DNA from 3 places in the Microbacterium sp. Y356 genome. Region 3 is predicted to be linked to each of the others. Evidence: predicted binding sites of a transcription regulator. Region 3 holds the regulator's gene; each other region holds the start of a gene.
The links. The regulator HrcA, encoded in region 3, represses chaperone genes, less so after heat shock. The targets are predictions, from matches to a motif close to TTNGCACTCGNNNNNNNCGAGTGCNAA.
Positions count from the first base shown of each region.

Region 1 (10,039 bases), on a different contig from region 3:
CCGGCGCATCGTCTGGCGCAACGACACCGGTGTGACGCCGAGCAGCGCGGCCACCTCGTCGATCGTCGCGTAGCGCTCGGCGAAGCGCGGCTCGGTCGTGCCATCGCGCAGCGCGCGCGGGCGGGACTTTTCGTCGGACATGGTTTCCTCCCTGGCGTGACGCCCCACGATATCCGACGTCGGTGCGGCCGCAGCTAGCATGGCGACATGGACGACTCCGTCACCCGTCTCGACGTGCCAGGCACGCACAACTTTCGCGAGGTCGCCCCCGGTGTACTGCGACCCGGTCGCCTGTACCGATCGGATGCCCTGCACCGGCTCACCCGCGCGGGGCGCGAGCGACTCAAAGAACTCGGAATCAGCCAGGTCATTGATCTGCGATCGGGGTTCGATCGACGTATCGGCGGACGCGACAGGCTGCGTGGCACCGGTGCGTCCTATCTCGCTGTTCCGATCGATGGTGCACCGCGCAAAGTCGATCCGAGCACGCTCACACTTCGTGACGTCTATGAGGTGGTGCTCACCCGACATCAACAGGATCTCGGACGGGTCATCCGTGCTGTGGCATCCGCCGAAGGCCCGGTCGTCGTGCACTGCACCGCGGGCAAGGACCGCACCGGCCTGGTGTCGGCGCTCATCCTCACCGCGCTCGACATCGACCGCAATGTCATCGTGGCCGACTATGCAGCCACCGCGGCAAATTTGTCGGGCGTGTGGACAGAGCGGATGCTACGCAAAGTGCGACGGTTCCGCGTGCCGATCACGGACAACCTCGTCAAGGTGCTTGCGGGATCGCCGCCCGAATTACTCAACGAGACGTTCGACTGGCTCGACAGCGAGCACGGTGGGGCGTTGGCCTATCTGGAGCAAGCGGGCGTCGATGCGGCCGTGCGGGATCAGCTCCGCCAGAAACTGCTGCCGCCGCGCTGATCGTCAGAAAAGTCGATCCGCTTCACCCTTGTCGTTCCCCGCGGTGGCACTGCAACGCGCGCATCAGCGGATGCTCATGCAGGGATCACGACTCGGGTGTGGGTTCGGGTCCATGCCTGGGTCGCGACTTGGACGGCGTCCCACGGGGAGCCGAGCGGGGGTGTGTAGGAGAGGTCAAGGTCGGAGACCTGCGCGATGGTGAGGCCAGCGTGCAGAGCGGTGGCGTATGTGTCGACGCGTTTCGCGGTCTCCGTGCCGAGCCGGCCGACCAGCTGCGCGCCCAGCAGTTGCCCGCTCGCGGTGTCGCCGGTGATCCGGATGGTGATGGGCTGCGCCCCCGGGTAGTAGCGTTTGTGGTCGTCCGCGACGGACTGGACCGTCAGCGGGGAGAGGCCGGCGACTGCGGCGTCCTGGTCGCGGAGGCCAGTGCGGGCGGCCACAAGGTTGAAGACTTTCACGACCTGGGTGCCGACGGAGCCCGAAAACCGGGCGGTCCCGCCGAGCGCGTTTTCCCCGGCGATCCGGCCCTGCTTGTGCGAGGTGGTCCCCAGTGGCAGGTAGGTGGCACCCAGGAGCCGGTGGTGGGTGATGACGCCGTCGCCGGCGGCGAACACGTGCGGCAGGCCGGTGCGCATCTGCTGGTCGACGACGACTGCGCGCCCGGCGCCCAGGGTCGCGCCCGCCTGCTCGAGGAGTGTCGTGTTGGGGCGGACGCCAACGACGGCGAGGACGAGGTCCGCGGTGTGCGTGACGGACTGCCCGTCACGGGTGCCGGTGACGACGAGGCCGGCCGGGGTTTTCTCGATCGCGGCGACGAGGGTGTCGGTGTGGACGGTGATGCCGTGCTCCTCGAGCTCCGTGCGGACGAGGCCGCCGAGTTCGGAGTCGAGGGTGGAGAGGACCTCAGGTCCGCGCTGCAACTGCGTGACATGCATGCCGCGGGCTACGAATGCTTCGGCCATCTCGAGGCCGACGTAGCCAGCACCGATGATGATCGCCGAGGCCGGGTTCCGTTCGGTCAGGTGCCGGTCGAGTGCGAACGTGTCGCCCATCGAGTGGATGACATGGACGCCGTCTTCGGGTCCCAGCCGGCCCAGGCCTGAGATCCCGGCGTGAGACGGGAGCGCTCCGGTCCCGACGACGAGCTCGTCATAGGCAATCGTCGACTCAGCTCCGGACTGGTCGCGGACGGTGAGCCTCTGCCCGGCGATGTCGATGTCCGTGGCAAGCGTGTTCAGCCGTAGCTTCATGCCGGTCGCTTCCAGGTCTGCGTGGGTGCGATGCGCGAGGGACTGCCAGGGAGCGACCTCGCCAGTGAAGTAGTAGGGGATCCCGCAGATCGAGTAGTTCGGGTAGGCGTCAGCGACGACCACCGTCACCTCGACATCCGGGTCGATCTCCCGCGCGCGCAGGGCGGCGGAGATGCCTGCGTCACTGCCGCCGATCACAGCGATATGGGACATGCAGGAATCTCCTTCGTGAGGCGCGCTGCTGCGATCGCGGACCGGACCCCAACGCTCACCAGTACACCTGTGCCGGGGAACTCGGCGATGTCGCGGCGCAGCGGGGTCGTGTAGTTCATGGGCTACTCATTTTGATGAGCTGACCATAGCTCGGTCAACATTGAGGCAATGAACGGTGAGCGAATTTTGTCGGCTAGCTTGCCCCTAGGCTTCTCTCCGTCTAGAAGAGTTGGGCGGAATCCTTTGGCGGGATTTCGCCATCTGCGGGGGCGGCTCGGATCCTCTCATTGAACGGCGAAGCCGCAGCGATCGCCGCGTTGATCAGGTCCCCTCCGGGACTCGACGCTTCGAGCCACTCCTCCGCGAAGCCCGGGTTGATCAGCAACGGCATCCGCTCGTGGATGTGCTCCAGGTGTGGCGCGGCGGGTTGCATCACGATGCTGTAGCAGGTGTAGTCCGTCCCGTCGGCGGCGCGACCAGGTCGGGTCACCGCGGCAAGCCCGAGCAGAGTGTTCTCCGGAGCGGTGAAGTGATGCCAGACGCGCGATGGCTTGGCCATCTCGCGCCAGTATGAGACCGGGACAATCGCGCGATCCGGGAGCGAGCCCTTGCTGCCCGAGAGTCGTTCGGATCGAGTGTTGATCGACGCGAAGCTCGCCGGTGCGCCGCTCACTAAGTACCCCCACCAGGCGAGCTCCAGGCTCGAAACACCAGTGACAATAGGGTTCAGGTTCCGCAGATTCTTGCCCGTCGGGCGGAGAATTTCACCGTCGTTGCGCGCCGCCCAAGACCGAAGCCCCTCGAGTACGGCGGAATCGACGACCTCCTGATACTCGCGATCGTCAAACCGAGGGTCCAGCCCGTAGCTTGCGCACATGCGGCAAGAGTAGCCCCGCTCACCGACATTCAGTGTCAGAAGAGTGGCTTCTGTTTGGGTAGTGTGTGCGGCCCTCGCTCCCTGACGCTGTGTGAGGATGGCTCGCATGGACTACACGTATCTCGGTCGTACCGGGACCTCTGTTTCGCGAATCGTTCTGGGCACGATGAACTTCGGCGATCGCACCTCGGAAGAGGACGCGTTCGCAATCATGGATCGTGCCCTTGAGCTGGGCGTGAACTTCATCGATACGGCAAACGGATACGGGGGTTCCGCCGGGCGTGGAGCAACGGAGGAGATCATCGGTCGTTGGTTCGCCGCCCGCCCAGGTGTCCGCGACAACATCGTGCTGGCGACGAAGGTGCATTCGCCGATGGCTGATCCCGGCCCCGACGGTGATGCCGTCAACGCCCGTGGCGCATCCGCATGGCAGGTCCGCCGTGAGGCGACCGCGTCGCTGCGGAGGCTGCAGACCGATCGGATCGACCTATACCAGTTCCACCACATCGACCGCCACATCTCCTGGCAGGAACTGTGGCAAGCCATGGAGGTTCTTGTAGCTCGGGGTGAAGTGGTCTACACGGGAAGCTCGAACTTCGCGGCATGGAACATCGCCCAGGCCAACGAGATCGCGCAGCAGCGACACTTCCTCGGTCTGGTGAGCGAGCAGTCGCTCTACAACCTGACCCAGCGATCGATCGAGCTCGAGGTCATTCCCGCGGCCCAGAACTATGGCCTCGGCATCCTTCCCTGGTCGCCGCTGGCCGGTGGCCTGCTCAGCGGAGTGTCATCTGACGCCAAGGCGCGGTCCAACGCTGACCGCGTCAAGAGCGCCCGCGACGATCGTCGCTCGCAGGTCGACGCCTATGAGAGCTTCGCGCAGGAGCGCGGCTGGACTCCGTCTGCGCTGGGCCTCGCATGGCTGTTGCACCAGCCGGGCGTCACTGGGCCGATCATCGGGCCGCGCACGGTCGCTCAACTGGAATCGGCAGTGTCGGCGCTGGATATTCGACTCAGCACAGACGATCTCCAGAAGCTCGACGTGATCTTCCCCGGTCCCGGTGGGCAGGCGCCGGAGGCGTACGCCTGGTAGCCACACGACTGCCGGCGCGAATCGCTAAATCGCGGACATCCGGTGGTCAGGGGAACGACCTCTGCTCGGGTAGTGTGCACGAGTGACTGAGACCCGTACGTTGTCCGCGCCTTTGGCGCTGGGCGGCGCCGTCGCAATCGGAGTGATGACTGCGATCCAAGCGCGGATCAACGGCGTGCTCGGAGTCCGCATCGACGACGGCATCGTCGCTGGTCTCATCTCATTCAGCGTCGGACTTGTCGTCCTCATCGTCGTCACGATTCTGCTGCCCTCAACGCGCGCCGGGGCCGGTCGGCTGTGGCGCGGCATCCGCTCGCGCACCATCCCGCCATGGATGCTGCTCGGCGGCGCCTGCGGTGCGCTCACAGTCTCGACGCAGGGCGTGACGGCGGGTGTGCTCGGCGTCTCGCTCTTCACCGTCGGCGTTGTGGCCGGTCAGACCCTGCACGGCCTCGTGCTCGACCGCATCGGATTCGGACCGGCCGGCGTCGTCGCGGTCACACCGGGGCGCGTGCTCGGTGGTGTCTTCGCGCTCGGCGCGGTCGGCATCTCGCTCGGCGGGGATGTACTCGCCACGACCCCGCTGTGGCTGCTCCTGCTACCTTTTGCCGCCGGCATCGGCATCGCGTGGCAGGCAGCAACGAACGGACGCCTTGCCCGACGGGTGCAGTCTCCGATGACGGCGACGCTGATGAGTTTCATCGCGGGAACACTGGTGCTGTGCATCGCGGCGGGCGTCAGCGTCGCTGTGCGCGGGATGCCGCAGACGTTGCCCCTCGAACCGTGGCTGTACGTCGGGGGATTCCTCGGATTCGTGTACATCCTGCTGGGAGCAGCGATCGTCGCCCACACCGGTGTGCTGCTGCTCGGACTCGGCTCCGTGCTCGGACAGCTCGTCACCTCTGTCGTGATCGACCTGCTGTGGCCGGCAGCAGCGGGCCCCGCAATGTGGCAGTTGATCGCGATGATCATTGTGGCCGTGGCATCCGTTGTCGTGGCCATGCCCTGGCGGCGCCGGACTCGCTGAGATCGCCGGGGATGTCCCGCGCTTGGCAGGAGCCGCGCGGGTGGGGTGGCGCACTTTGCCGCGTGGGTGCGCAGGATGCGACCATGTGTGACCCCTGCCCGAACGGGCCGCAGCGGGGCCGCGGGTGGGGTGGTGCACTTTGCCGCGTGGGTGCGCAGGATGCGACCATGTGCGGCCCCCGCCCGGGAAGCAAGCAGGCGGGCCGGTGGCCGGGCACGATGCCGCGCGCCTGCCGCGGCTACCTCTTCTTCGAGGGCATCCGGGTCAGTAGCTCGCGAGCATTTACGCTCTTGCGTCGCCCAGGCCTCTTACGCTCCGGCTTGCCGCCGACGTAAAGCCACCCCAGCAGTTCCTCGTTCTTCTTCAGCCCATGCGCCTTCGCGACGGCCTTCGAGCGCGTGTAGCCGCCGGTGCGCCAGAACACGCCCCAGCCGGCCTCATCCAAGAGCAGACTGAGTGTGTGCGCAACGCCGGAGGCGACAGCCTCCTGCTCCCACCGCGGCACCTTTTCGCTCTTGCGGTAGCTGGCCACCACCGCGATCAGCAGCGAGGCACGCAGTGGCTTTGACGACGGATTCTTGTCACCCTCCGCCTTCGCGATGGCCTTCCCGAGCGCCAACCGATCGTCGCCACGCAACTCGATGAGCCGCCACGGTCGCATTGAGGAATGGTCTGCAACGCGACCTGCCGCGGCCACCAGCGGCAACAGCTCGTCGCTGGTCGGCGCGTCTTCGGTGACCTTCGACCAGGATTGCCGTGCGAGGGCCGCGTCGAGCGCGCTCACGCCTCGGGTGCCTCGGGCGTGAAGTTCAGCGCCAGCGAGTTCATGCAGTACCGGTCGCCGGTGGGCGTGCCGAAACCATCAGGGAACACATGGCCGAGGTGTGAACCGCAGTTTGCGCAACGCACCTCCGTGCGCTTCATGCCGAGCGTGGTGTCCTCGATGAGCTGCACTGCCTCCGGGCGGATCGACTCGTAGAAGCTCGGCCATCCGCATCCGGAATCGAACTTGGTGCCGCTCTTGAACAGCTCCGTTCCGCAGGCGCCACATGTGTAGAGGCCGCCGCGCGTCTCATCGAGCAGTTCGCCTGTCCAGGCACGTTCGGTCGAGGCTTCGCGCAGTACCGCGAACTCTTCGTCGCCGAGTTCTTCGCGCCATTCGGCATCCGTCTTCTTCACGCTGTAGTCCATCAGACCTCCTGTGTCCCTTCTATTGTCCACCGCGCCGAGGCATGGAAGGTCAAACATCGGGTGAGAATGGGTGGATGACGGATGCTGTGCGCGAACGCTACGACCGTTTCGCGCGTGAGGAAGCGCCAGGCCGCTCCGTGATGTACGAGGGATGGGCTGCGGGAGTCGCCGCTGATGCCGACGTGCAGGCGGTGCTCGCCCGCATCCCTGATACACATCGGCAGCCCCCGCTGGTGTTCGCAGTGACGCGGATGCTGGGCGCACCGCTGGCGGGTTTCGAGACGTGGCGGGCGTTTCTTCTCGCTCACGCGGACGAGATCGTCGCGGAATGCTCTGCGCGCCGGGTGCAGACAAACGAGCCACTGCGCCTCGCGCCCCTGCTGCCGGTGCTCTCCGAGATCGACGGGCCGATCGCGCTGCTCGAGATCGGCGCGTCCGGAGGCCTCTGCCTCTACCCAGATCGCTACTCCTATCGCTTCGTTGGCGCCGACGGCAGACTGCGTGCGGCTCTCGATCCGGATGACGGACCCTCTGAAGTCGTGCTCACCAGCGAGGTGCGTGGGGAGATCCCGCCGCTGCGGATGCCTCAGATCGTCTGGCGTGCAGGTATCGACCTTGATCCGCTCGATGCCAGCGACCCGCGAGATCGTGCCTGGCTGCAGGGACTCGTCTGGCCGGGGGAGACAGGTCGGGAGGCGCGGATCACGGCCGCGCTCGACATCGTTGCGGCAGATCCTCCCACGATGGTGCGCGGTGACGCCGGGGAACAGGTGGTGGCGCTCGCTGCATCCGCTCCACCAGGCGCGACGCTCGTGATCACAACGCCCGGCGTTCTCGCCCATATTCCCTGGGCGCGGCGGCAGTCGCTGATCACGCAACTGCAGCACCTGCCAGCGCGCTGGATCACCATTGATGCGCCGAAACTTCATGACGCCTGGCATCCGCCGGTGGATGCCAGCACCTGGCCGGGATTCGTCGTCGCAGTCGACGGGGAAGTGCGTGCGGCCGCCGACCCATTGGGGCGCTGGTGGGAGTGGCGCGCTGGTTCGCCGGGGAATCGCCCTTAGCCTGGACGCATGCTCGGAGACCTCACGGATCGCGACCGCGCGATCCTCGCGCTGGAAGCCGCATGGCCGCGGCACGGCGGCGCGAAGGAAGAGGCGATCCGCACGAAGCTCGGCATGAGTCCTGCGCGCTACTACCAACTGCTCGGACGGCTGATCGACACAGAGCAGGCGCTCGATCATGACCCTCTGCTGGTGCGACGATTGCGTCGGCTGCGCGAGAGTAGAACGGATAAGCGCGTGGCGCGAATGCGTGGATTCGCGGGCTGAGCGACGCCGACTGCGCACTATGTGTGGATTCCAAGGCCCCGCCAGATAACATCGACGAGTGCCTCAGCCCGTCAAAGATCGCTTCGATGATGTTCCCCGTTCCTCTGGACGCGTAGGAGCGCATCGAGCCGAAGCCCCTGGAATGAACGGCTGGGTCGTGCTGCTGTGGTCTTTTGTTGCCGCACTCGTGATCGTCGTCGTCGGCATCTTCGTCGCGTTGATGCTGATGGGACGCATCACTCTGTTCCCCGGTGCGGATTCCTCCGGAGCGCCCGCGCCCGATGTCGAGGGCATCATTGACACGTCCTACTCGGTACTTGTGTACAACGCCACGCCGGAAGAGAGTCTGGACGTGCTGATGCGGGACGCCATCATCAATGCCGGCTGGCCCGCAGAAGCTGTGAGTAACGGACCGGCCGATTCGCAGGACTTCGCTGACACCACCGTCTACTACGTGGCAGACGCTGATCAGCTCGCAGCGATCGGACTTGCCGATGTGATCGGTGGGGCTCAGGTCGAGCAGAGCGATTTCTACGCGAACCCGAATGACCCGGAGCAGAAGCAACTCGTTGTCGTCATCGGCCTCGACCGTACGGCCGCCGCTCCCGAGTCTGCGGAGACTCCCGCGGAATAGTCGCCTCCGTAGCTTGCACTCGATGGGGTCGAGTGCCAGAATGGGCGTTAGCACTCTCGTACTGTGAGTGCTAACCAGAACGTCTACGTCCAGGAGGGACGACAAAACTCATGGCAAAGATCATCGCTTTCGATGAGGAGGCCCGTCGCGGTCTCGAGCGCGGCCTCAACATCCTCGCCGACGCTGTCAAGGTGACCCTCGGCCCGCGCGGCCGCAACGTCGTGCTTGAGAAGAAGTGGGGCGCTCCCACGATCACTAACGACGGTGTGTCGATCGCCAAGGAGATCGAGCTGGACGACCCGTACGAGAAGATCGGTGCGGAGCTCGTCAAGGAGGTCGCCAAGAAGACCGACGACGTCGCAGGTGATGGAACCACCACCGCGACCGTCCTCGCTCAGGCACTCGTCCGTGAAGGCCTGCGCAACGTCGCAGCCGGCGCCGACCCGATCTCGCTCAAGCGCGGCATCGAGAAGGCCGTTGCAGCGATCACCGCTGAGCTGCTTGCCAGCGCGAAGGAGATCGACTCCAAGGAGCAGATTGCCGCCACGGCATCCATCTCCGCCGCCGACACCGAGATCGGCGAGCTCATCGCCGAGGCGATCGACAAGGTCGGCAAGGAAGGCGTCGTCACCGTCGAGGAGTCGCAGACCTTCGGTACCGAGCTTGAGCTCACCGAGGGCATGCGCTTCGACAAGGGCTACCTGAACCCGTACTTCGTGACGGATGCAGACCGCCAGGAGGCCGTGTTCGAGGAGCCTTACATCCTCATCGTGAACTCGAAGATCTCGAACATCAAGGATCTTCTCCCGGTCGTCGACAAGGTGATCCAGGACGGCAAGGAACTCGTCATCATCGCCGAGGACGTCGAGGGCGAAGCTCTTGCGACTCTGGTGCTGAACAAGATCCGCGGCATCTTCAAGTCGGCTGCCGTCAAGGCTCCCGGCTTCGGCGACCGTCGCAAGGCTCAGCTGCAGGACATCGCGATCCTCACGGGTGCTCAGGTCATCAGCGAAGAGGTCGGTCTCAAGCTCGAGAACACGACCCTCGACCTGCTGGGCCGTGCGCGCAAGGTCATCATCACCAAGGACGAGACCACCATCGTCGAGGGTGCTGGCGAGACCGAGCAGATCGAGGGTCGCGTGACCCAGATCCGCCGCGAGATCGAGAACACCGACAGCGACTACGACCGTGAGAAGCTCCAGGAGCGTCTCGCCAAGCTCGCTGGTGGCGTCGCGGTCATCAAGGCAGGAGCTGCAACCGAGGTCGAGCTCAAGGAGCGCAAGCACCGCATCGAGGACGCCGTTCGCAACGCGAAGGCAGCCGTCGAAGAGGGCATCGTCCCCGGCGGTGGCGTCGCGCTCATCCAGGCCGGTACGAAGGCTCTCGATGCTCTCGAGCTCACGGGTGACGAGGCAACGGGTGCGAACATCGTTCGCGTCGCCATCTCCGCTCCGCTCAAGCAGATCGCGCTCAACGCCGGTCTCGAGCCC
Region 1 covers NZ_JCAIUE010000002.1:106,630-116,668, forward strand. Annotated here, with positions in the region: gene AC1C2Q_RS14155 (hypothetical protein) at 1-141, opposite strand, end outside; gene AC1C2Q_RS14160 (tyrosine-protein phosphatase) at 208-930, shown strand; gene AC1C2Q_RS14165 (FAD-dependent oxidoreductase) at 1,005-2,393, opposite strand; gene AC1C2Q_RS14170 (hypothetical protein) at 2,375-2,512, opposite strand; gene AC1C2Q_RS14175 (SOS response-associated peptidase family protein) at 2,614-3,270, opposite strand; gene AC1C2Q_RS14180 (aldo/keto reductase) at 3,377-4,363, shown strand; gene AC1C2Q_RS14185 (DMT family transporter) at 4,476-5,390, shown strand; gene AC1C2Q_RS14190 (nitroreductase family protein) at 5,629-6,174, opposite strand; gene msrB (peptide-methionine (R)-S-oxide reductase MsrB) at 6,171-6,581, opposite strand; gene AC1C2Q_RS14200 (DUF2332 family protein) at 6,656-7,648, shown strand; gene AC1C2Q_RS14205 (DUF3263 domain-containing protein) at 7,658-7,915, shown strand; gene AC1C2Q_RS14210 (LytR C-terminal domain-containing protein) at 7,974-8,549, shown strand; gene groL (chaperonin GroEL) at 8,660-10,039, shown strand, end outside.
Region 1: groL (chaperonin GroEL) is a predicted target of HrcA. The motif match lies at 8,597-8,623, and genes of this name have one in related genera.

Region 2 (10,039 bases), on a different contig from region 3:
CACCCGATTCTGAGCCACTCGAGTATCCGACGATCGCGCTACTCGTCTCGGGTGGACACACCTCGCTGCTGCACGTGCGCGACCTCACCACCGACGTTGAGCTGCTCGGCGAGACGATGGATGACGCCGCAGGCGAAGCCTTCGACAAGGTCGCCAGGTTGCTGTCGCTGCCGTATCCCGGCGGGCCCGAGATTGATCGGGCCGCGGTCGGAGGAGACCCGAAGGCGATCCGCTTCCCGCGCGGACTCTCCAAAGCGCCGGATATGGTGAAACACCGCTACGACTTCTCGTTCTCCGGGCTCAAGACCGCTGTCGCTCGGTGGGTCGAGCGTTGCGAGGCAGAGGGCAAGCCGGTGCCGGTCGCCGATGTGGCGGCGAGCTTCCGTGAGGCTGTCGTCGACGTGCTCGTCACCAAGGCGCTCGCCGCCTGCGCCGACCTCGGGGTGCCGCGACTGCTGCTCGGCGGCGGTGTGATCGCCAACAAGCGTCTGCGCGATGTGGCCGTCGAGCGTGCCGAAGCGGCAGGTGTCACCGTGCGCATCCCGCCGTTGTCGTTGTGCACCGACAATGGTGCCATGATCGCCGCGCTCGCCGCTGACCTCATCGCATCAGGACGTCGCCCGTCGACGCTCGCATTCGGGGCAGACTCGACGCTGCCGGTCACCGAGATTCAGGTCGCCGAACGAGCGGATGCCACATGAGCGAGCCGAAGGATGTGCCAGGCAGCGATATGCCAGCCGGCGGGCCGACCTTCGAGGAGCCGAGCTCCGAGGTTGAGCGGCCGGCAGGCACAGCACGGATGCCTGGCGTGCCCCGTGAGGGATACACGAAGTTTCCCACCGGTCCGGTCGGCGTCGAACCCGTCATCGCCAGCGGCCCGGCTGACACAGCCGGCATGCCCGCTGTGCAGTGGGCTCCGTATGACGCGACCCTCAGCGATGACAATACTCGCCTCGCACCGTGGGCACTTGTCGCCGCGATCGTTGCCCTGGTCGCATCGTGGTTCGTCGGCTGGGGCATCCCTCTCGCGATCGTCGCGGTGGTGGCCGCGATCATGTCGCTTCGTCGCCCGGTCGAGAGCCGTGCGATCGCGCGCTGGGCGCTCGTGCTCGGGATCGCCGCCACGATTTTCAGTCTCGGGTGGCTCATCTGGGCTGCGATGCAGTTCGAGAAGCTCGGATAGCGGATGCAGACCGCCGCTCACAGCTGGGCGCGAACCCGCCGTGCACCTGATCGTGCATCGCAGCATCGACGAATGACATGATCGAACGGATGCTTGACGAATCTGAGACCGCGGAGCTGCGGTCGCTTCAAGAACGTGCGTACGGACGCGATGGAGGTCTGACCGCTGAAGACGCGGCGCGACTGCACGAGTTGGAATCGAAGCTGCGGCCGACGGTTCCATCGGTCGTTGCGCCTGTGGTGGTGTCCGACCGTGCGGCGGGCTCAGTGGGCGGACCGGTCTCGGTGGCTGAACCCGTCGAAGTGGTCGAGGTTTCACCGGCCACCAAGGTCGAGGCCGGGCCGGACTCCGCGTCCGAAGCATCCGCTCCACCACGCAGACGCCGTCGATGGCCTGCATTCGCCGCCGCAGGCGCCCTGCTTATCGGGCTGGGTGCCGGATGGATGCTCTGGGGCTGGAACACGGCCGAGTTCGCCCTGGCCACCACTCATTCCGAACAGCGTGCCGAGCTGGAAGCGAGCGGCGACTACGACCCGGGAACAGTGGTCGCGGTGGCCGAGAATCATGGCGTGGTCATCTGGCGTGCAGAACGCCAGGAGGGTGAGCAGCATTGCGTCATCGCGACTGCGGCATCCATGACGCAGAGTGGATGCGCGACGATGGACGACACCAACATGGGAGGCGCCAGCGCCACCATCGCCGTGCCAGAAGGCGACGCGTTGGCGGGGCAGACGCTTTCGGCATACCTGTTTCTCTCAGCGACCGGAGAGGTCGTGCCCACCGTCCAGATCTGGGACCAAAATGAGTCCACCTGGGAATCGCAGTTCACCGAGGAGGAGCTTGAGGCCATCGGCCGCCTCGAAGCAGAGGGCTTCGAAGCCACTTCGCTCAATATTCTCGGCTACGACGGCGATACGCCGATCTGGACGAGCTGGGGCAGCGAAATGTGCGTCATCGCAGAATCTGACGATGGGATCGTGTCGGACTGCCTACCGACCAGTGAGACGCCGCCGACGGAACTAGCTGTTACGGCATCCGTGGGTGGAGTCCTGACGCAGTACATCATGATCCAGACCGAACGGCGCGGCCAGCAGCTCACGATCGTGCGGAGCCCGGACGTTCAGGAAGCCGAAGTCGAGGTTGAGCTCGATGTTGGCGACAAGGTCGAGATCGAGCTCGACGATAAAACCGGCTGAAATTGAGGTGGTGGGGGAATGATCTCCCGGCTTCAGCCCACCCGGGAGCCGGGAAAGTATTCTCCCATCACCACGGATGCCGGGCTCCCGCCTCGCGTGGCCGCCCGCTCAGACTCGGTCGGCGAGGATCGCCATCCGCTTGTCGCCGGTGCGCGTGAGGATCAGCGTCGCCGACTGCGATCCCTTGAGGTTCAGCTTCTTGCGGAACGCGGCGGGGTCGATGTCCATCCCACGTTTTTTGATCTCCAGAGTGCCGATGTCGTTTGCACGAAGCACGGCGTTGATCGACTTGGGATTCGCGGCCATGACCTCGCGCACCCGGAACGACTGCACGAACGGGCTCGTGAGAGCGGCGTCACCGGTGATGTAGGCGATCTTTTCGTCCAGCATCCCGGCCTCGAGGCTGCGTGCGACGTCGCCGATCAGGCGCGCACGGATGACCGCACCATCGGGTTCGTGCAAGAAGGCGCCGAGTTCACGGACGTCGGCGTCCTCGGCATCCGCCCCGCCGGTGAGTTCATGCGAATCCTCGCCGCGGATCACCAGCGCCGCCCGGCGGACACCTTCGCGAGCCAGCACGCCTGACCACAGCACGAGTTCGACGACGCTGCCGTCGGCGCTGACCCACTGTGCTTCGGCATCCGCGGGAAGCGCATCGCGGTCGTGCCCTGGGCCGAGTTTGATGCCCGTCGGAACTCGGGATGCGAGGTCGAAGGCCCAGTCGAGTGAGGGGGAGTAGTCGGATGCAGCGACCCTCCGCGTCTCGCCGTGACCTGCCGTCCGGCGAGCGGGGTCGAGCCAGACCGCAGTGCCGCTGCCTCGGAGATGTGCAGCTTCTTCGGGCGAATCGGCAGAATTGCTCCGAGGATGCTGCACATCTCCGAAGTTCGCGCCCGTGAAGTTCGAGCCGGTGAAGTTCGCGCTCACGAAGTCCTCGGCCGTGCCGTGCTGCACGGTCACTTCATCGCCGAACGGGGCCAGGTTGTAGGCGGCGATTGCGGCCGTTACTTCGTCCGCATCCACCGCGAGCACACTGAGGCCAGCGCCGGCGAATGCGAGTGCATCGCCGCCGATACCGCATCCGAGGTCGGCGACGTGTGAGATTCCGGCGCGGCGCATGCGTCCGGCGTGTCGTGCGGCGACTCCCAGACGCGTGGCCTGCTCGAAGCCGGCTCTCGTGAACAGCATCCGCTCGGCGAAGCCGCCGAACTTGGCTGCGCCCTTCGCGCGCAGATGAGCCTGGCCGACGACAGCCGATACGAGATCGGGGGAGTGGCCTGCAGCGCGCAGGCGGGAGACGGCCTGCGCGACCTCCGCCGTCGATTCGATCGTGCCGAGATCATCGAGCAGTCGGAGTCCCTCTGGGGTGAGCAGGGCAGTGAGCTCAGACATTTCCACGTGCCCAGCCTACGAGGCGACAGGTCACGGGCCTCATCGGCGGACGAAGATCTGGCTCAAGATGTCCAAAACTGGCACTCGCATTGCATGAGTGCCAGCCGACGGCATACACTCGAGTTAGCACTCTCGGGTTGAGAGTGCGAACAAGTCTTTCGTGTCAGCGTCAAGAAAGAAGAGGTAGACCGTGTCGGTTTCCATCAAGCCGCTCGAAGACCGCATCGTCATCCAGCAGGTCGAGGCCGAGCAGACCACCGCAAGTGGGCTGGTCATCCCCGACACTGCCAAGGAGAAGCCCCAGGAGGGCGAGGTTGTGGCCGTTGGCCCCGGCCGCATCGACGACAACGGCAACCGTGTTCCGATCGACGTCGCCGTCGGCGACCGCGTTCTGTACAGCAAGTACGGCGGTACCGAGGTGAAGTTCGGCGCCGATGAGTACCTCGTGCTCTCGGCTCGCGACGTCCTCGCCGTCGTCGTTCGCTAAGCGTTTCGACAAAAGCGTAGAAGGCCCGGATGCATCACGCATCCGGGCCTTCTTGCATTCCCCCGGACAGCTGCCGCTCGTTTCCTGCCAACATCACGCGCGCGTGCGACTCAAGGTCCGTGGCCGGGCATAGTGTGATCCAGTGATCACAGACCGCAGCAGCCAGTCCGCCGGTGTGGCATACGCGGGCGGGGCATATCTGCTCTGGGGTGTCCTGCCGCTGTACTTCCTGTTGCTCGTGCCAGCAGGCCCGTGGGAGATCGTCGCCGCGCGAGTGGTGTTCTCTTTCATCTTCTGTCTGCTGCTGCTGACGATCGCTCGCGGCTGGCGCAGGATCATCGCGATCATCCGACAGCCACGGCTGCTCGGCTGGACCGCGCTCGCCGGAGCGCTCATCTACGTCAACTGGCAGGTGTTCCTGATCGGAACCCTCACCGGGAATGTCATCGAGACGTCCCTGGGCTACTTCATCAACCCGATCGCGACGGTGCTGCTCGGCGTCTTCGTGCTGCATGAGCGCATCCGTCGATTGCAATGGGTCGCGATAGGTATCGCGCTGATCGCCGTCGTCGTGATCATTGTCGCCTACGGCTCATTCCCTTGGATCGCGCTGTCGCTGACAGCATCCTTCGGGATCTACGGTCTGATCAAGAAGAAGATCGGGCCTGCGGTGGATGCCGTGAGCGGCCTCACCCTCGAATCGTTCTGGCTTCTCCCAGTTGCTGTGGTTCAGCTCATCATCGTGGCGCAGACCACCGGCATCACCTTCGGTACCGAAGGGACGTGGCACACGTCTCTCATGCTGTTCGCCGGTATCGCCACCGCGGTGCCGCTGCTGCTGTTCGCCGCCGGCGCCCGCCGCATTAATCTCACGGTCATCGGGATGATCCAGTTCATGACGCCGATCATGCAGTTCCTGACGGGTGTGCTCATCCTGCATGAGCCGATGCCCGCCGAACGCTGGATCGGGTTCATCATCGTCTGGATCGCGGTGCTCGTCTTCGTCGTCGACCTGCTGATCGCTGCCGGTCGGGGCCGCCGCATCCGTCTTGCGCCGATCGCGTGATCCCCCGCGGGATCCGTCCCAGGGAGATGTCGTGATCCGACGCACGAAGATGTCATGTTCGTGAAACATTCGGTATCACACCGTTAACGCATCGCAACACACGGATGACGAGTTCGCGTATACGTTTAGGTCACGGACGGCGCCCGAGTCGTCCGGGAACCATGAACCAGCAAGGGAGCAGCATGAGCGTCTTCACACACACGCGCGCGCGTAAGATCCTGGGCGGTCTCGCCTTGGTCAGCGCGAGCGCGATTGTCCTGGCAGGGTGTAGCAGCGGGGGAACCCCTGCAGACCCGTCCGAAGAGCCGGCGGCGCCCACTGATCGTGAAGCTCTCACGCTCAGCATCGGTACCGTCCTTCCTCAGACCGGCCAGCTCGCCTACCTCGGCCCGCCCGAGGAGGCCGGTGTCGGACTCGCCACCGCGGAGATCAACGCGGCAGATCTCGGCGTCACTGTCGAGGTCGAATACGGCGACTCGGGTGACCCCGACAACAAGGCGTTCGAGACCACGGTCCCGCGTCTGCTTGACTCTGGTGTCTCCGCGCTGATCGGTGCGGCGTCCTCCGGTGTCACAAAGCTATTCCTCGACCAGGCAGTCAGTGCTGGCGTCATCACCTTCTCGCCGGCCAACACGTCGCCGGACTTCACCGAGTGGCCCGACGAAGGCCTCTACTGGCGCACCGCTCCGAGCGACCTGCTCCAGGGCGAGGTGCTCGCTACCGAGATCGGCATCGACGGCTACGCGAACCTCGGCATCATCTATCTCAATGACGCCTATGGTTCGGGTCTTGAGGCATCGCTGACCGAGAACTTCGAGGCCGGCGGCGGCACGGTCGTGGCATCCGAGGCGTACAACGCCAACGACACCTCGTTCGACGCGCAGATCTCGACGATCATGGCGCAGAGCCCTGACGCTGTTGCTGTGATCGGCTTCGAGGAGACCTCGACGATCGTTCCTGCATTCGTCTCTAGCGGGTTCGACGGCAGCAAGTTCTACTTCGTCGACGGCAACACACAGCAGTGGGGCGCCGACATGCCTGTCCCGATTGAAGGCAGCAAGGGAACTCAGCCTGGCCCCGTGCTTGCTGACGACTTCCAGCAGCGTCTGATTGATCAGTGGCAGGAGCAGTCGGGCAAGGAGCTCGTCGACTTCAACTACGCGGCTGAGTCTTATGACGCAGTCGTGCTGCTCGCCTTGGCGTCGCTCGCTGCGAACTCCACGGAGGCTACTGAAATCGCAGGCTTCCTGCAGGAAGTCTCCGGCGGATCAGGCGATGGTGAGAAGTGCGAGTCGTTCGAGGCGTGCGCCACGATCATCATTGATGGTGGAACCGCTGACTACGACGGATACTCCGGCGCGATCACCTTCGACGATAACGGTGACCCGACCGAGGCGACCATCGGCGTCTTCCAGTACGGCGCAGACAACATGCACACGCGCATCAACTGATACGCAGTGACACGAGGGACCGGATGCTTCGGCATCCGGTCCCTTTCGTGTGCGGTGGGTGGGGGCATTGCGGTGGCGTCTGGTGCATCCGGTGAGTGCGTGCTTCCGTCGTATCCATCGTGGGAAGGAAAACCCGGCTTTGGATGCCGTTAGAACCCAAGAGGCATCCGAAGCCGGGTTTTTCTTCCCGCATGGGCGCGAAACGGGGCGGATGCGCGAGGCGGGCGCCACGCGCGCCCCCGTGCCGGCACCCCGCGCCGCGGGCGCGAGCACGGCGCGCCGCGAGGCCCTCCGCGCCGCGCCCCCGCGCCTAATCCTCGCCGAGCGTGCCCAAGTACAAACCGATGACCTTGGGGTCGTTCAGCAGCTCCCGACCGGTTCCGGTGTAGGCGTCGTGGCCCTGATCGAGCACGTAGCCGCGGTCGCAGATCTGTAGGCAGCGCCTGGCGTTCTGCTCGACCATGATCGTCGTGACGCCCGCCTTGTTGATGTCTGAGACGCGGATGAACGCGTCATCCTGGCGCACCGGCGAAAGGCCGGCAGACGGCTCGTCGAGCAGCAGCACTGACGGGTCCATCATCAGCGCGCGCGACATCGCGACCATCTGCCGTTCTCCGCCAGACAAGGATCCTGCCCGTTGCTTCAGGCGGGAGCCCAACTCGGCGAAGATCCCGGTGACGAATTCCAGTCGCTCCTTGTATGCCTTCGGGCGCTGGATGATGCCCATCTGCAGGTTCTCTTCGATGCTCAACGAGGGGAAGACGTTGTTCGTCTGAGGGACGAACCCGACCCCACGCTGCACGAGCTCGTTGGCTTTCAGGCCGACGATGCTCTCGCCATTTACGAGGATCTCGCCACCACGCACCTTCACCTGTCCGAAGATCGCCTTCAACAGTGTCGACTTGCCGGCACCGTTCGGGCCGATGATGCCGATCAGCTCGCCCTTCGACGCGACGAGGTTGGTGTCGTTGAGGATGTCCACACCCGGCAAATAGCCTGCGGTGAGGCCCTTGACCTCAACCACGATCTCTGCCGTGCGGGGGGTGCCCTGCGGCTCGACGGTCACGGGAGTACTCATGTGTTGTTCTCCTCTGCGGCCTGTATCGCGGCCTCGTGCTCCTCGCGGATCTCTTCCAACATCTCTTCCGCTGACTCGTCGAGTTCGCCAGAGTAGCGCCCGGTGACGACTCCGAGGTCGACGTCCTGGTGGCTGCCGAGATAAGCATCGATCACGGCCTGATTCTGCATCACCTGGTCGGGCGGTCCCTCTGCGACGACGCGACCCTCGGCCATCACCACCACCCAGTCGGCGATGTGACGCACCATATTCATGTCGTGCTCAACGAACAGCACGGTCATGCCGAGTTCCTTGAGATCAAGGATGTGATCCAGCAGCGACTGAGTGAGGGCGGGGTTGACTCCTGCCATCGGCTCGTCGAGCATCACCAGGTTCGGGTCGCGCATGAGCGCGCGCGCCATCTCCAGCAGCTTGCGCTGGCCGCCGGAGAGGCTGGCCGCGTAGTCCTGCGCCTTTGAATCAAGCTTGAAGCGCGCGAGGAGGTCCATCGCCTTCGCCTCGAGTTCGGTGTCCTGCTTGCGCCAGATCGCGGGGATCAAGCTAGGAAAGAACCCCTCACCCTTCTGGTTCGGCGCCCCGAGCTTCATGTTCTCGAGCACGGTCAGAAGCGAAAGTGCCTTGGTGAGCTGGAACGTGCGCACCTGCCCCATCCGCGCCACCTTGAACGAGGGGATGCCAGACAGCTGGTGCCCGTCGAAGCTCCACTTGCCCGAGTTCGGCTTGTCGAACCCGCACAGGAGGTTGAACAGTGTGGTCTTGCCCGCACCGTTCGGCCCGATCAACGCGGTGATTGCGTGGCGCGGAATCTCCAGGTGGTCGACATCGACGGCGGTGAGGCCGCCGAAGCGACGGGTCACGTTGTCGGCGATGAGGATCGGGTCGACCTTCTCGCAGCCGACCTCGATCTCGCCCTTGTGAAGACCGGTCGTCTTGATGCGCCCGGTGTGCGGCGCCTTCTGTGCGGCCGGTGCCGAGTTTTCGGCAGATGCGTCATCTGCATTGTTATTTGACAAAGGTCAGCTCCCTCTTGTTTCCGAGGAGCCCCTGCGGCCGGAATATCACCAGCAGCATGAGCGCGACTCCGACGATCACGAAGCGGAGAGTAGCCGCCTGGATCGACGACATGGGCAGGATTCCCTGTGCAGCCATGCTCGGCAGCACTCCCTCAAGGAACGCCATGATGACCCAGAAGATCACCGCGCCGAGGGCTGGTCCGAACACCGTTGCAGCCCCTCCGAGCAACAGGATCGTCCACAGGAAGAACGTCAAGGACGTCGTGTAGCTCGCCGGCACCACCGCGGAGGGGAGAGCGAAGACCGCTCCACCGAGTCCGCCCATGATTCCACCGATCACCAGCGCCTGCATCTTGTAGGAGAAGACATTCTTGCCGAGCGAGCGCACGGCATCCTCGTCTTCGCGGATGCCCTTGAGCACGCGACCCCACGGGCTGCGCATCAGGGCCCACACCAGATAGATGCAGACGGCGAGAACGAGCAGACCGAACACGCGTACCCAGAGTTGGCTGGCGTTGTAGGTCCACGGACCGAAGCCGTAGGTGCCCTCCGGGAAGGGGTTCGCATCGCGGAAACCAGCGTGGTAGCCGCCGAGTCCGTCGGCTGCGTTGGTCTGCTCTTCGAACGCGGTCGAGGTGAACAGCAAGCGCACGATCTCGGCCGCCGCGATGGTCGCGATGGCCAGATAGTCCGCACGCAGTCTCAGAGTCGGGATGCCGAGGATGAAGGCGAAGACGGTCGACATCACCATGCCGACGATGATGCCCACCCACCACGGAAGGCCGAACGAAAGGATCGAGATCGCGTAGCTGTACGCGCCGATGGCCATGAATCCGGCCATGCCGAAGTTGAGCAGTCCGGCGTACCCGAAGTGCACTGCGAGTCCGGTGGCAGCGATCGCGTACGCGATCGTGGTCGGGCTCAGAATCCATGTTGCCGTGCTGCTGAAAATTGCTCCCCAGTCCATGGTCAACCAATCCTTTCTTTTCGACCGAGGATGCCCTGTGGTCGAAACAGCAGCACCAGAATAAGGATGGCCAGTGCCCCGACGTACTTGAGGTCGGAAGGCAGCCAGAGCGTTGACACCTCGACGAGGATGCCGACGACGAGCGCGCCGATCAGCGCGCCGAAGGCCGTGCCGAGTCCGCCGAGGCAGACCGCAGCGAAGATGAG
Region 2 covers NZ_JCAIUE010000001.1:863,121-873,159, reverse strand. Annotated here, with positions in the region: gene tsaD (tRNA (adenosine(37)-N6)-threonylcarbamoyltransferase complex transferase subunit TsaD) at 1-701, shown strand, start outside; gene AC1C2Q_RS04185 (hypothetical protein) at 698-1,183, shown strand; gene AC1C2Q_RS04180 (hypothetical protein) at 1,273-2,379, shown strand; gene AC1C2Q_RS04175 (THUMP-like domain-containing protein) at 2,488-3,777, opposite strand; gene groES (co-chaperone GroES) at 3,962-4,258, shown strand; gene rarD (EamA family transporter RarD) at 4,401-5,324, shown strand; gene AC1C2Q_RS04160 (ABC transporter substrate-binding protein) at 5,507-6,775, shown strand; gene AC1C2Q_RS04155 (ABC transporter ATP-binding protein) at 7,086-7,853, opposite strand; gene AC1C2Q_RS04150 (ABC transporter ATP-binding protein) at 7,850-8,788, opposite strand; gene AC1C2Q_RS04145 (branched-chain amino acid ABC transporter permease) at 8,856-9,833, opposite strand; gene AC1C2Q_RS04140 (ABC transporter permease subunit) at 9,836-10,039, opposite strand, start outside.
Region 2: groES (co-chaperone GroES) is a predicted target of HrcA. The motif match lies at 3,849-3,875, and genes of this name have one in related genera.

Region 3 (10,039 bases):
CCCTTGGCCAGCGCCTGCGCAAGCACCAGCCGGATCGCAGGAGCCTCTTGCTCGGAGCGCTCAGTGATCTGCACGTCAACACGCGACGCCGACACATCGGTGACCGCGCCCTCGAGCCACACACCGGACCCATCACCGATCGTGACCGACTCCCCCACGCGCAGCCGACGTACGACCGCCGCATGCTTGGCCTCAGCACCGGTCAACGACACGACGTCGCCGATAGCGGCAGTCGACGAGCTCTCGACGAGGAAGTGCAGAGCCACGAGGCCTCCGATTCAGAAACTCAGATCAGCGAACAGACGATCAGTGCCGGAACCTATCGCGCAGCTTCGAGAACAGCCCCTGCTGGAACTGTGCGAGCTGCGGCCCTGGAGCCTTCTGCTTCTTGGCGAAATCCTCGATCAGCGCACGCTCCGCAGAATCGAGCTTCGTCGGGGTCACCACCTGCACACCGACTCGCAGATCGCCACGCTGGTTGCCTCGCAACGGCGTGATCCCACGGCCCTTGATCGTGAGCACGTCACCGGACTGCACGCCAGACCGGATCTCCAGATCCACCTGGCCATCCAGACCGTCGATCGAGGTTTCGGTGCCAAGAATCGCATCCGACATCGACACTTCGAGCGTCGCAAGCAGATCATCGCCATCGCGACTGAACGCTGCATGGGGCGAGACAGTGACCTCGACGTACAGGTCGCCGTGAGGCCCACCCGCCTTGCCGACCTCACCGGAGCCGGGCAGCTGCAGACGCAGACCGGTCTCGACGCCGGCCGGAATGTCCAGCGAGACGGTGCGGCGAGAGCGCACGCGTCCTTGACCTGCACAGGTGCCGCACGGATGCGGAATGACTGTGCCGTAGCCCTCGCAGGTGCCGCATGGCTGTGAGGTCACGACGTTGCCGAGCAGGCTTCGCACCTGACGCTGCACGTGCCCAGAGCCGCCACAGATGTCGCACGTCACCGGCGATGTACCCGGCTGCGTGCACGAACCGTTGCACGTCTCGCACAGCACCGCGGTGTCTACCTCGATGTCTCGGTGCGCACCGAAGACGACATCGCCGAGATCGAGGGTGACGCGCACCAGCGCATCCTGCCCACGCTCACGGCGTGACCGAGGCCGACCGCCGCGGCCACCGCCCTGCGCCCCGAAGAACGTCTCGAAGATGTCGCCGAAGCCTCCGAACCCGCCGAAGTCTCCGCCACCGTTGTTGGCGCCGTCTCCGCCACCCATGTCATAGCGGCGACGTGAGTCGTCATCGCTGAGCACGTCGTACGCGTGGGTTACGAGCTTGAACTTCTCAGCAGCGTCGTCTCCCGGGTTCACGTCCGGGTGCAGCTGCCGTGCAAGCTTCCGATACGACTTCTTGATCTCGTCCGTCGTTGCGTCACGTGACACTCCGAGGACCTCATAGTGGTCCGCCACAATCACCTTTCTGCGTGTGCGTGCACGCGTGCAATCCGCTTCAGCGGCTCGCTTCGTCTTCGTCGAGCATCCGTGACAGGTAACGGGCGACAGCCCGTGCCGCAGCGAGATTACTCGGATAGTCCATCCGGGTGGGGCCCATTACGCCGACGCGCGCAGTGCCCCCCTGAGTGAGATAGTTGCTCGCGACGATAGATGCCTCTGGTAGCCCGAACGGTTCGTTCTCCGTGCCGATACTCGCCGCCAGACCATGCTCGTCGGTCACCATCTCGCTCATGAGCCGCAGGAGCGTCACCTGCTCCTCGATTGCTTCGAGGAGAGGATGGATGCTACCGCGGAAGTCCTGTTCGCGTTTGGCCAGAGTCGCCGCCCCTGCCATGACCAGCCGCTCCTGACGGAACTCGGCCAGCTCCTCGCCGATGATGCCCGCCACCACGCGCAACGCGATATCGGTGCGGGTTGCGTCGGGCGTGGTGATCATCGACTGCACTCGGTCAGTAGCCTCGCGTACTGATTGGCCGGTCAGCAGCGCAGACAGACGAGCGCGAAGCACGGCGACATCAGCATCGTCGAGTTCGATCGGCAGCCCCGCGATGCGCTGCGACACACCTCCGGCATCGGTCACGAGCACCACCAGCAGTCTGTTCGGCGCGAGTGTCACCAGCTCGATGTGCGTGAGATGTGCACGCGCGAAAGATGGGTATTGCGCGAGGGCAACCTGCCCGGTGACCTGCGTGAGTACGCGCACGGTCCGCGCCATCAGATCATCAAGATCGGCAGGATCGGCAAGGAACGACTCAATCGCAGTGCGCTGGGAGCCAGAGAGCGGTCGCAACTGTGCGAGATGATCCACAAAGACCCGGTAGCCCTTGTCCGTCGGCACGCGCCCCGATGAGGTGTGCGGCGCGACGATGAGTTCTTCGTCCTCGAGGAGCGCCATATCGTTGCGGATTGTCGCGGCTGAGACGCCGAAGGAATGCCGATCGACGATCGATCTGCTGCCAACGGGCTCGTGGGTCTCGACGTAGTCCTGCACGATAGCTCGGAGGACTTCAAGTCCGCGTTCAGTGACCATTTTTCGCCCTCCCGTCTGGCACTCACATACTCGGAGTGCCAATTCTACCCGTAGTGCTAGTCAGTGAGCTCGCGCACCACGGCGTCAGCCAGGAGTCGCCCCTTCAACGTGAGACGAATGCGTCCCTTGAGCGCGGCCTCCGGGTCTACCATCCCATCGGCGATCAGCCCCGCCACCCGGGTGCGGTTCTGAGAAGGAATAGCGGTGACCGCGATTCCCTCAGCGAGTCGACTTTCCAATAGCACTCGCTCGAGCAGGTGAGCCTGGGCATCGGGTCGTTCTGTTCCGGCGGCGGGCGATTCGGATGCCGCCAGGCGCTGCGCATACGCTGCTGGATGCTTCACATTCCACCAACGAAGTCCAGCGACGTGGCTGTGCGCCCCTGGTCCGAAGCCCCACCAGTCGCTCCCGCGCCAGTACGCCAGGTTGTGGCGCGAGCGCTGCTCGGCGCTTCGCGCCCAGTTGCTCAGCTCATACCAGTCGAAACCTGCCGCGGCGAGACGAGCGTCGAGGAGCTCGTACATATCGGCCTGCAGATCATCGTCAGGCGTCGGCACCTCACCGCGACGAATCTGACGGGCAAGCTTCGTGCCGTCCTCGATGATCAGCGCGTACGCGGAGATGTGATCGGGCTCCAGCTCGAGGGCGGCATCCAGCGACGCCTCCCAATCGCCGAGAGTCTCCCCCGGCGCGCCATAGATCAGATCGACACTGACAGCGAGGCCTGCGTCCTTCGCCGCTTCAACTGCAGTGCGGACGTTCTCTGGCTGGTGCGTGCGGTCAAGCGCCGCGAGCACATGCGGCACAGCGGACTGCATGCCCACCGAGAGCCGGGTGACGCCAGCATCCACCAGTGTGCGAACGACGTCAGGCGTCACGGTGTCGGGGTTTGCTTCGACCGTGACCTCGGCGCCGTCGCTCAGACCGAACGCATCCACCGCAGTGTCCAGCATCCGAGCCAGGTCGCCCGCCGGAAGCAGCGTCGGCGTGCCCCCACCAAAGAAAACGGTGTCCATGGGTCGCAGCGCGCCAGCATCCGCCAGCACACGTCGAGCCAGCGCGATCTCGACCGCGAGCGTGTCGGCGTATTCGTCCTGCCGTGCGCCGCGCAGCTCGCCCGAAGTGTATGTATTGAAGTCGCAGTAGCCACAACGCACCCGACAGAACGGCACATGCAGATATGCCGAGAACGGCACGCTCAGATCGACAGGAAGATCTTCGGGAAATCGGCCATCTGACGGCGCTGGATCCCCGAGCGGAAGTGGACCCGCCATCAGAGCGGTGTCGTGTACAGCGGAGAGATTGCGCGCAGGTACCGTGCGAAGAGCTCCTTACGGCGACGCTTCACCAGCCCAGGTACGAATCGATAGAGCAGCGAGTTGGGTGCGTCGAATGCGCGAACCGTGAACCAGACCTCGTCGTTGTCTTCGCGCCAGTCGATCTCGAACAGTTCCTCGCCGCTGACGACCGAGCCACCCACCGTGCCGAGCACGAATCCGATCCGACGAGCGTCCTCTGTGACAGAGATCACACGAAGCTCTGCGTCCGCGCGCATCCCTGAGACGCGTCCGCGCAGCCGCAACGTCATACCGGCACCCACGAACGGGGTGCCCTCGGCGTCGAAGCGCTGCTCGACCTCGCGCTTGCTTGGCGCGACGGGGTTTCCCTCTGCGTCAAAGCTCACTCCGGCATAAGCCGGTCCAGCGGCAGGGCGCACATCCTCGAGGGTGAGGCCAGCAGCCCGCTGAGCCGTCCAAGACAGGAGTGCATCGCCCGCAGTGCGGAAGCGGTCTTCACCGCTGCCCAGGCGCCAGGCATTCTCCGCCGGCACACTGCGCTCCGGCGGGTACTGCATCAGGTCGGAGGCATGGGTAGCCCCGACGGCCGCATAATCAACCGTGTCGTCTCGGAAAGTCCCGCGCCGCATGAGTTCCAGACTACTTCGGGTTACCTGAGTGATCACCCCCACTCGCCGCGGGGGGTCACATCACTACTTCTTCTCTTTGCCTTCGACGTCACCGGAGAGCGCTGCGATGAACGCCTCCTGGGGAACCTCGACGCGTCCGACCATCTTCATACGCTTCTTGCCCTCCTTCTGCTTCTCGAGCAGCTTGCGCTTACGACTGATGTCACCGCCGTAGCACTTGGCGAGCACGTCCTTGCGAAGGGCTCGAATTGTCTCACGGGCGATGATGCGCGCACCGATGGCCGCCTGGATCGGGACTTCGAAGTTCTGGCGAGGAATGAGCTTGCGCAGTCGCTCCGTCATGAGTGTGCCGTAGGCGTATGCCTTGTCACGATGCACGATCGCGCTGAACGCATCGACTGCCTCGCCCTGCAGTAGCACGTCTACCTTTACGAGGTCGGCCTCCTGCTGGCCCGAGGGCTCATAGTCGAGGCTTGCATAGCCCTGAGTCTTCGATTTCAGATGGTCGAAGAAGTCGAACACGATCTCACCGAGCGGCATGTTGTAGCGCAGTTCGACGCGGTCCTCGGAGAAATACTCCATGCCCAGCAGAGTTCCGCGCCGCGACTGGCACAGTTCCATCACGGTTCCGACGTAGTCCTTCGGCAGCAGGATCGCGGCCTTCACCATCGGCTCGGTGACGAAGGCGACGCGCCCGTCTGGGTACTCGCTCGGGTTGGTGACAATGACCTTTTCGCCGGTGTCCGTGGTGACCTCGTAAATCACGCTCGGCGCGGTGGTGATGAGATCGAGATCGAATTCTCGGGACAGCCGCTCAGTGATGATCTCCAGGTGCAGCAGCCCCAGGAATCCACAGCGGAAACCGAAGCCGAGCGCCACCGACGTCTCCGGCTCATATGCGAGCGACGCATCAGACAGCTTCAGCTTGTCCAGCGCTTCACGAAGGTCGCCATAGTCGCTGCCGTCGATCGGGTAGAGACCCGAATACACCATCGGCTTCGGGTCGGTGTAGCCGGGTAGAGCATCGGTTGCCGGCTTCCGCGAGGTGGTCACAGTGTCGCCGACCTTGGACAGGCGCACATCCTTCACCCCGGTGATGAGGTAGCCCACTTCGCCGACGCCGAGTCCGTTGGTGGGCACCGGCTCCGGGCTCGACACGCCGATCTCAAGAAGTTCATGGTTCGCGTGCGTCGACATCATCTGAATGCGCTCGCGCGGCTCCAGGCTGCCGTCGATCATGCGCACGTAGGTGACGACGCCACGGTAGGAGTCGTACACGGAGTCGAAGATCATCGCGCGCGCCGGGGCATCCGGGTCACCCTTCGGCGCCGGAATCTCCTGCACGATCCGGTCGAGCAATTCCTCGACGCCGACCCCGGTCTTGCCCGAGACCCGCAGCACATCCTCCGGACGTCCGCCGATCAGGCTCGCGAGTTCCTTGGCGAACTTCTCCGGATCTGCCGCCGGAAGGTCGATCTTGTTCAGCACCGGGATGATCTTGAGGTCGTTCTCGAGCGCGAGGTAGAGGTTTGCGAGGGTTTGCGCCTCGATGCCCTGTGCCGCGTCAACAAGGAGGATGGCACCCTCGCAGGCCGCCAACGAACGAGACACCTCGTAGGTGAAGTCGACGTGGCCGGGGGTGTCGATCATGTTCAACGCGAAGGTCTGCTCGCTGTCTGCCCACGGCATCCGCACTGCCTGGCTCTTGATCGTGATGCCGCGCTCACGCTCGATATCCATCCGATCGAGATACTGTGCGCGCATATCGCGATCGGAGACGACGCCCGTGATCTGGAGCATGCGGTCGGCAAGGGTCGACTTGCCGTGATCGATGTGGGCAATGATGCAGAAATTGCGGATCTGCGAAGCCGGGGTCGCGGCAGGCGCGAGCGGGGTGAGAGCGCGTGGTGACATGTCCTGTCGATTGTACGGTCAGGAGGTCCTAATCCTCGATTCGCGCAGACCGGTGATAGTCTCGCGAGGTTGCCCTACACGGTCTCAGCGAAACCGAGTGTCATATTCCTCCCGACTCCGTATCAGTCGTTTTGAGGGAGATCGGTCGCACAAACGGGTCGAAGATGCTTGACTACATCCCGACTCAGCGCCCAGTCGGCAGATCCCGAGAGCGTCTGTAATAGAGAAAGACAAAACCTTGATCAAGTATCTCCTGCGCCGCACCCTCGGCTGGCTGTTGATGATCGTGATCGCGACCAACATCACGTTCTTCCTGGCTTGGGGCTTCCTCAATCCGCGGAACAACTACGTCGGTCGGCGCCCACCACTGTCTGAAGAGCAGATCGTCAATCTGCTCGAGCCTCGCAACCTCAGCGACTCCGTCCCAATCTGGGAGCGGTGGTGGAACTGGTTCAGCGGAATTCTCTTCCGATGGGACTGGGGCGTGAGCCCGACTGGCGGGTCTGTCAACGAGCAGGTTGCGTACCGGATGTGGGTCAGCGCAGAGCTTGTACTCGGCGCAACGGTCATCATGACCGTGCTGGGCATCGCGCTCGGCGTCTACACGGCATCGCGGCAGTACAAGCTCGCCGACCGCATCGGTCAGGCGACCTCGATCATCACGATGAATATCAACATCATCGTCGCAGCCTTGGGTTTGGTGCTACTGGCCATCGGACTGAATAACCTTGTCGGCATCCGCGTCTTCTTCGTGACCGGCGCCGCCAGCAAGGGGGTGGAGGGTTTCTTCCCGGTCCTTATAGACAAACTCCAACACATAACCCTGCCCACGATCGCCCTCGTCATCGTCGGTTATGCAGGAACGCACTTCCTTCAGCGCTCGCTTCTCTTGGACAACATCAACGCCGATTATGTCCGTACTGCGCGCGCCAAGGGCCTCACGAAGCCGCAGGCGATTCGCAAGCACGCCCTGCGCACCTCGCTCATCCCCGTCGCTACGCAGGTTGCGTTCAGCATCCCCGCGGTGTTCACTGGCGCGATCCTCACCGAGACGATTTTCGCTTGGAACGGCATGGGCAAATACTTCATTGAGACCATCACGAAGAGCGACATCAACGGTGTGGTCGCAGTCGCCGCCTTCGCCGGCCTGCTGACCGCGCTCGGAGCGATCCTCTCCGACATCGTGGTCGTCGTGCTTGACCCGCGAGTGAGGGTGAACTGATCATGACAATCGACGCAATTGAGAACCCCGTGCTCGACGCGAGCAAACCGATGTCGAAGTGGACGTTGTACTCACGACGATTCATGCGTAACAAGCCGGCGGTCGCTGGCATCGCGATATTCCTCCTACTCGTGCTGTTCGCGATCATCGCGCCACTCATCGCGAAGTACGACCACATCGAGCTCGACTTCCTGAACCTCAGCAGTCCACCCTCGGCTGAACACTGGTTCGGCACCACAGCGTCGGGTAACGATGCCTTCGCCCAGGTCGCCATTGGCTTGCAGCGTTCACTCATGATCGCAGTGAGTGTTTCCGTGGGCACCACGGTGCTGTCTGCGATCATCGGCACGGCTGCGGCCTACTTCGGCGGCTGGACCGAGAGGATCACCCTCACCATCATTCACTTCATGATGGTGATCCCCAGCTTCCTCATCCTGTCGCTCCTGTCCAACAAGTCCGGCGGTGACTGGCGGGTCATCGCGCTGATCCTGATCTTCGTGGTCGGCTGGTACTTCCCGGCTCGCGTCGTTTGGACGACCGCACTGTCGTTGCGTGAACGCGAGTACGTGCACGCAGCTCGCTACATGGGTGTTTCCGGCATGAAGATTGTGATGCGGCACCTTCTGCCTAATATCGGCTCGCTGCTCGTGATCAACTTCACGCTCGGCATCGTCGGTGCAGTCATGGCCGAAACCGGGCTTTCGTTCATCGGCTTCGGCGTGAAGATCCCTGATGTCTCGCTCGGTTCTCTGATCGGATCCGGTGCGAACACAATCACCAGTGCGCCGTGGCTGTTCTACTTCCCGGCAGCGGCGCTCACGCTCCTGACCGTGTCGATGGCGCTCGTCGCCGACGGTCTGCGCGACGCCCTCGATCCCACCTCGGCTGCAGGAGGACAAGCATGAGCGCCATCATCTCGGTACGCGACCTCACGGTCAGCTTCGCTTCAGAGGCCGGTCGGGTCGACGCTGTGCGCGGCGTCTCCTTCGACCTCGAAGCAGGCAAGACTCTCGGCATCGTGGGTGAGTCTGGTTCAGGAAAGTCCGTCACCTCGCTCGCCATCATGGGCCTTCTCGACGAGAACGCCCGTGTTTCGGGTTCGATCATCTATGACGGCCAGGAACTGCTCGGGAGATCCGACAAGCAGATGTCGGTCATCCGTGGCAACGGTCTCGCCATGATTTTCCAGGACCCGCTGACCTCGCTCACCCCGGTGTTCACAGTTGGAGACCAGCTGATCGAGGCGCTGACGGTGCACCGCAGCATGTCGAAGAAAGAAGCCTGGGACCGCTCGATCGAACTGCTGCGCGTCGTCGGCATCTCGGATCCCGAGAAGCGCATGAAGGGCTTCCCGCACGAATTCTCCGGCGGAATGCGTCAGCGCGTGGTGATCGCGATCGCCATGGCGAACAACCCAAAGCTGATCATCGCTGACGAGCCGACAACGGCTCTCGATGTCACCATTCAGGCGCAGATTCTCGATCTGATCGAGAAGGCGCAGGATGAGACCGGGGCCGCGACCATCATGATCACGCACGACATGGGCGTGGTCGCACGCATGGCTGACGACGTCATGGTGATGTACGCAGGACGCCCCATCGAACACGCTCCGGTGGGTGAGCTCTTCCACCACACCCGGATGCCGTACTCCATCGGTCTGCTCGGCGCGATCCCGCGTGTCGACAAGGCAGAGAAGGAGCCACTGATTCCGATCAAGGGCAACCCTCCCCTGCTGATCAACCTGCCGGATGCCTGCCCGTTCGCAGACCGCTGCCCCATCGTCATGGACGCCTGCCGTACGCGAGAGCCTGACCTCGTACCGGTGCAGACGGGCACGAACGCGTCGCACAGCGTCGCCTGCATCCGTGCGAACGAGATCGAGGACGGCGGCCTCATCGGCGGCCTTCCGGTGTATCCGATCCCGCCGATCCCGGAGAGCGATCTCACCCGCACGCCGCGCGAAGAACGCCCCATCACGCTCGACGTGCGCAACATGACCAAGACGTTCCCGCTCATGAAGGGTGCGTTCTTCAAACGCAAGGTCGGCGAGGTGCACGCTGTCAAGAGCATCAGCTTCGACGTGCGCGAGGGCGAAACGATGGCGATCGTGGGCGAGTCCGGCTCCGGTAAGACCACCACGCTCCTGCAGATCATGGATCTGGTCAAGCAGCACGATGGCGACATCATCATCAACGGCACGAGCGTCAACGACATCACCAACCGCTCCATCGAGCGCCAGGTGCGTCGCGACATCCAGATCGTATTCCAGGACCCGATGGGTGCGCTCGACCCGCGCATGACAGTCGCCGATGTGATCGCTGAGCCGCTGCGTGCTATCGGCACGCCCAAGGCTGAGGTACACCGACGCGTCACAGAGCTGATGGATCTGGTCGGCCTGAACCCTGCCCATATCGACCGTTTCCCCGGCGCCTTCTCCGGCGGACAGCGTCAGCGCATCGGCATCGCCCGCGCTCTG
Region 3 covers NZ_JCAIUE010000003.1:289,971-300,009, reverse strand. Annotated here, with positions in the region: gene AC1C2Q_RS17070 (16S rRNA (uracil(1498)-N(3))-methyltransferase) at 1-266, opposite strand, end outside; gene dnaJ (molecular chaperone DnaJ) at 307-1,425, opposite strand; gene hrcA (heat-inducible transcriptional repressor HrcA) at 1,466-2,500, opposite strand; gene hemW (radical SAM family heme chaperone HemW) at 2,557-3,774, opposite strand; gene AC1C2Q_RS17050 (DUF1990 domain-containing protein) at 3,774-4,427, opposite strand; gene lepA (translation elongation factor 4) at 4,491-6,341, opposite strand; gene AC1C2Q_RS17040 (ABC transporter permease) at 6,580-7,563, shown strand; gene AC1C2Q_RS17035 (ABC transporter permease) at 7,566-8,468, shown strand; gene AC1C2Q_RS17030 (ABC transporter ATP-binding protein) at 8,465-10,039, shown strand, end outside.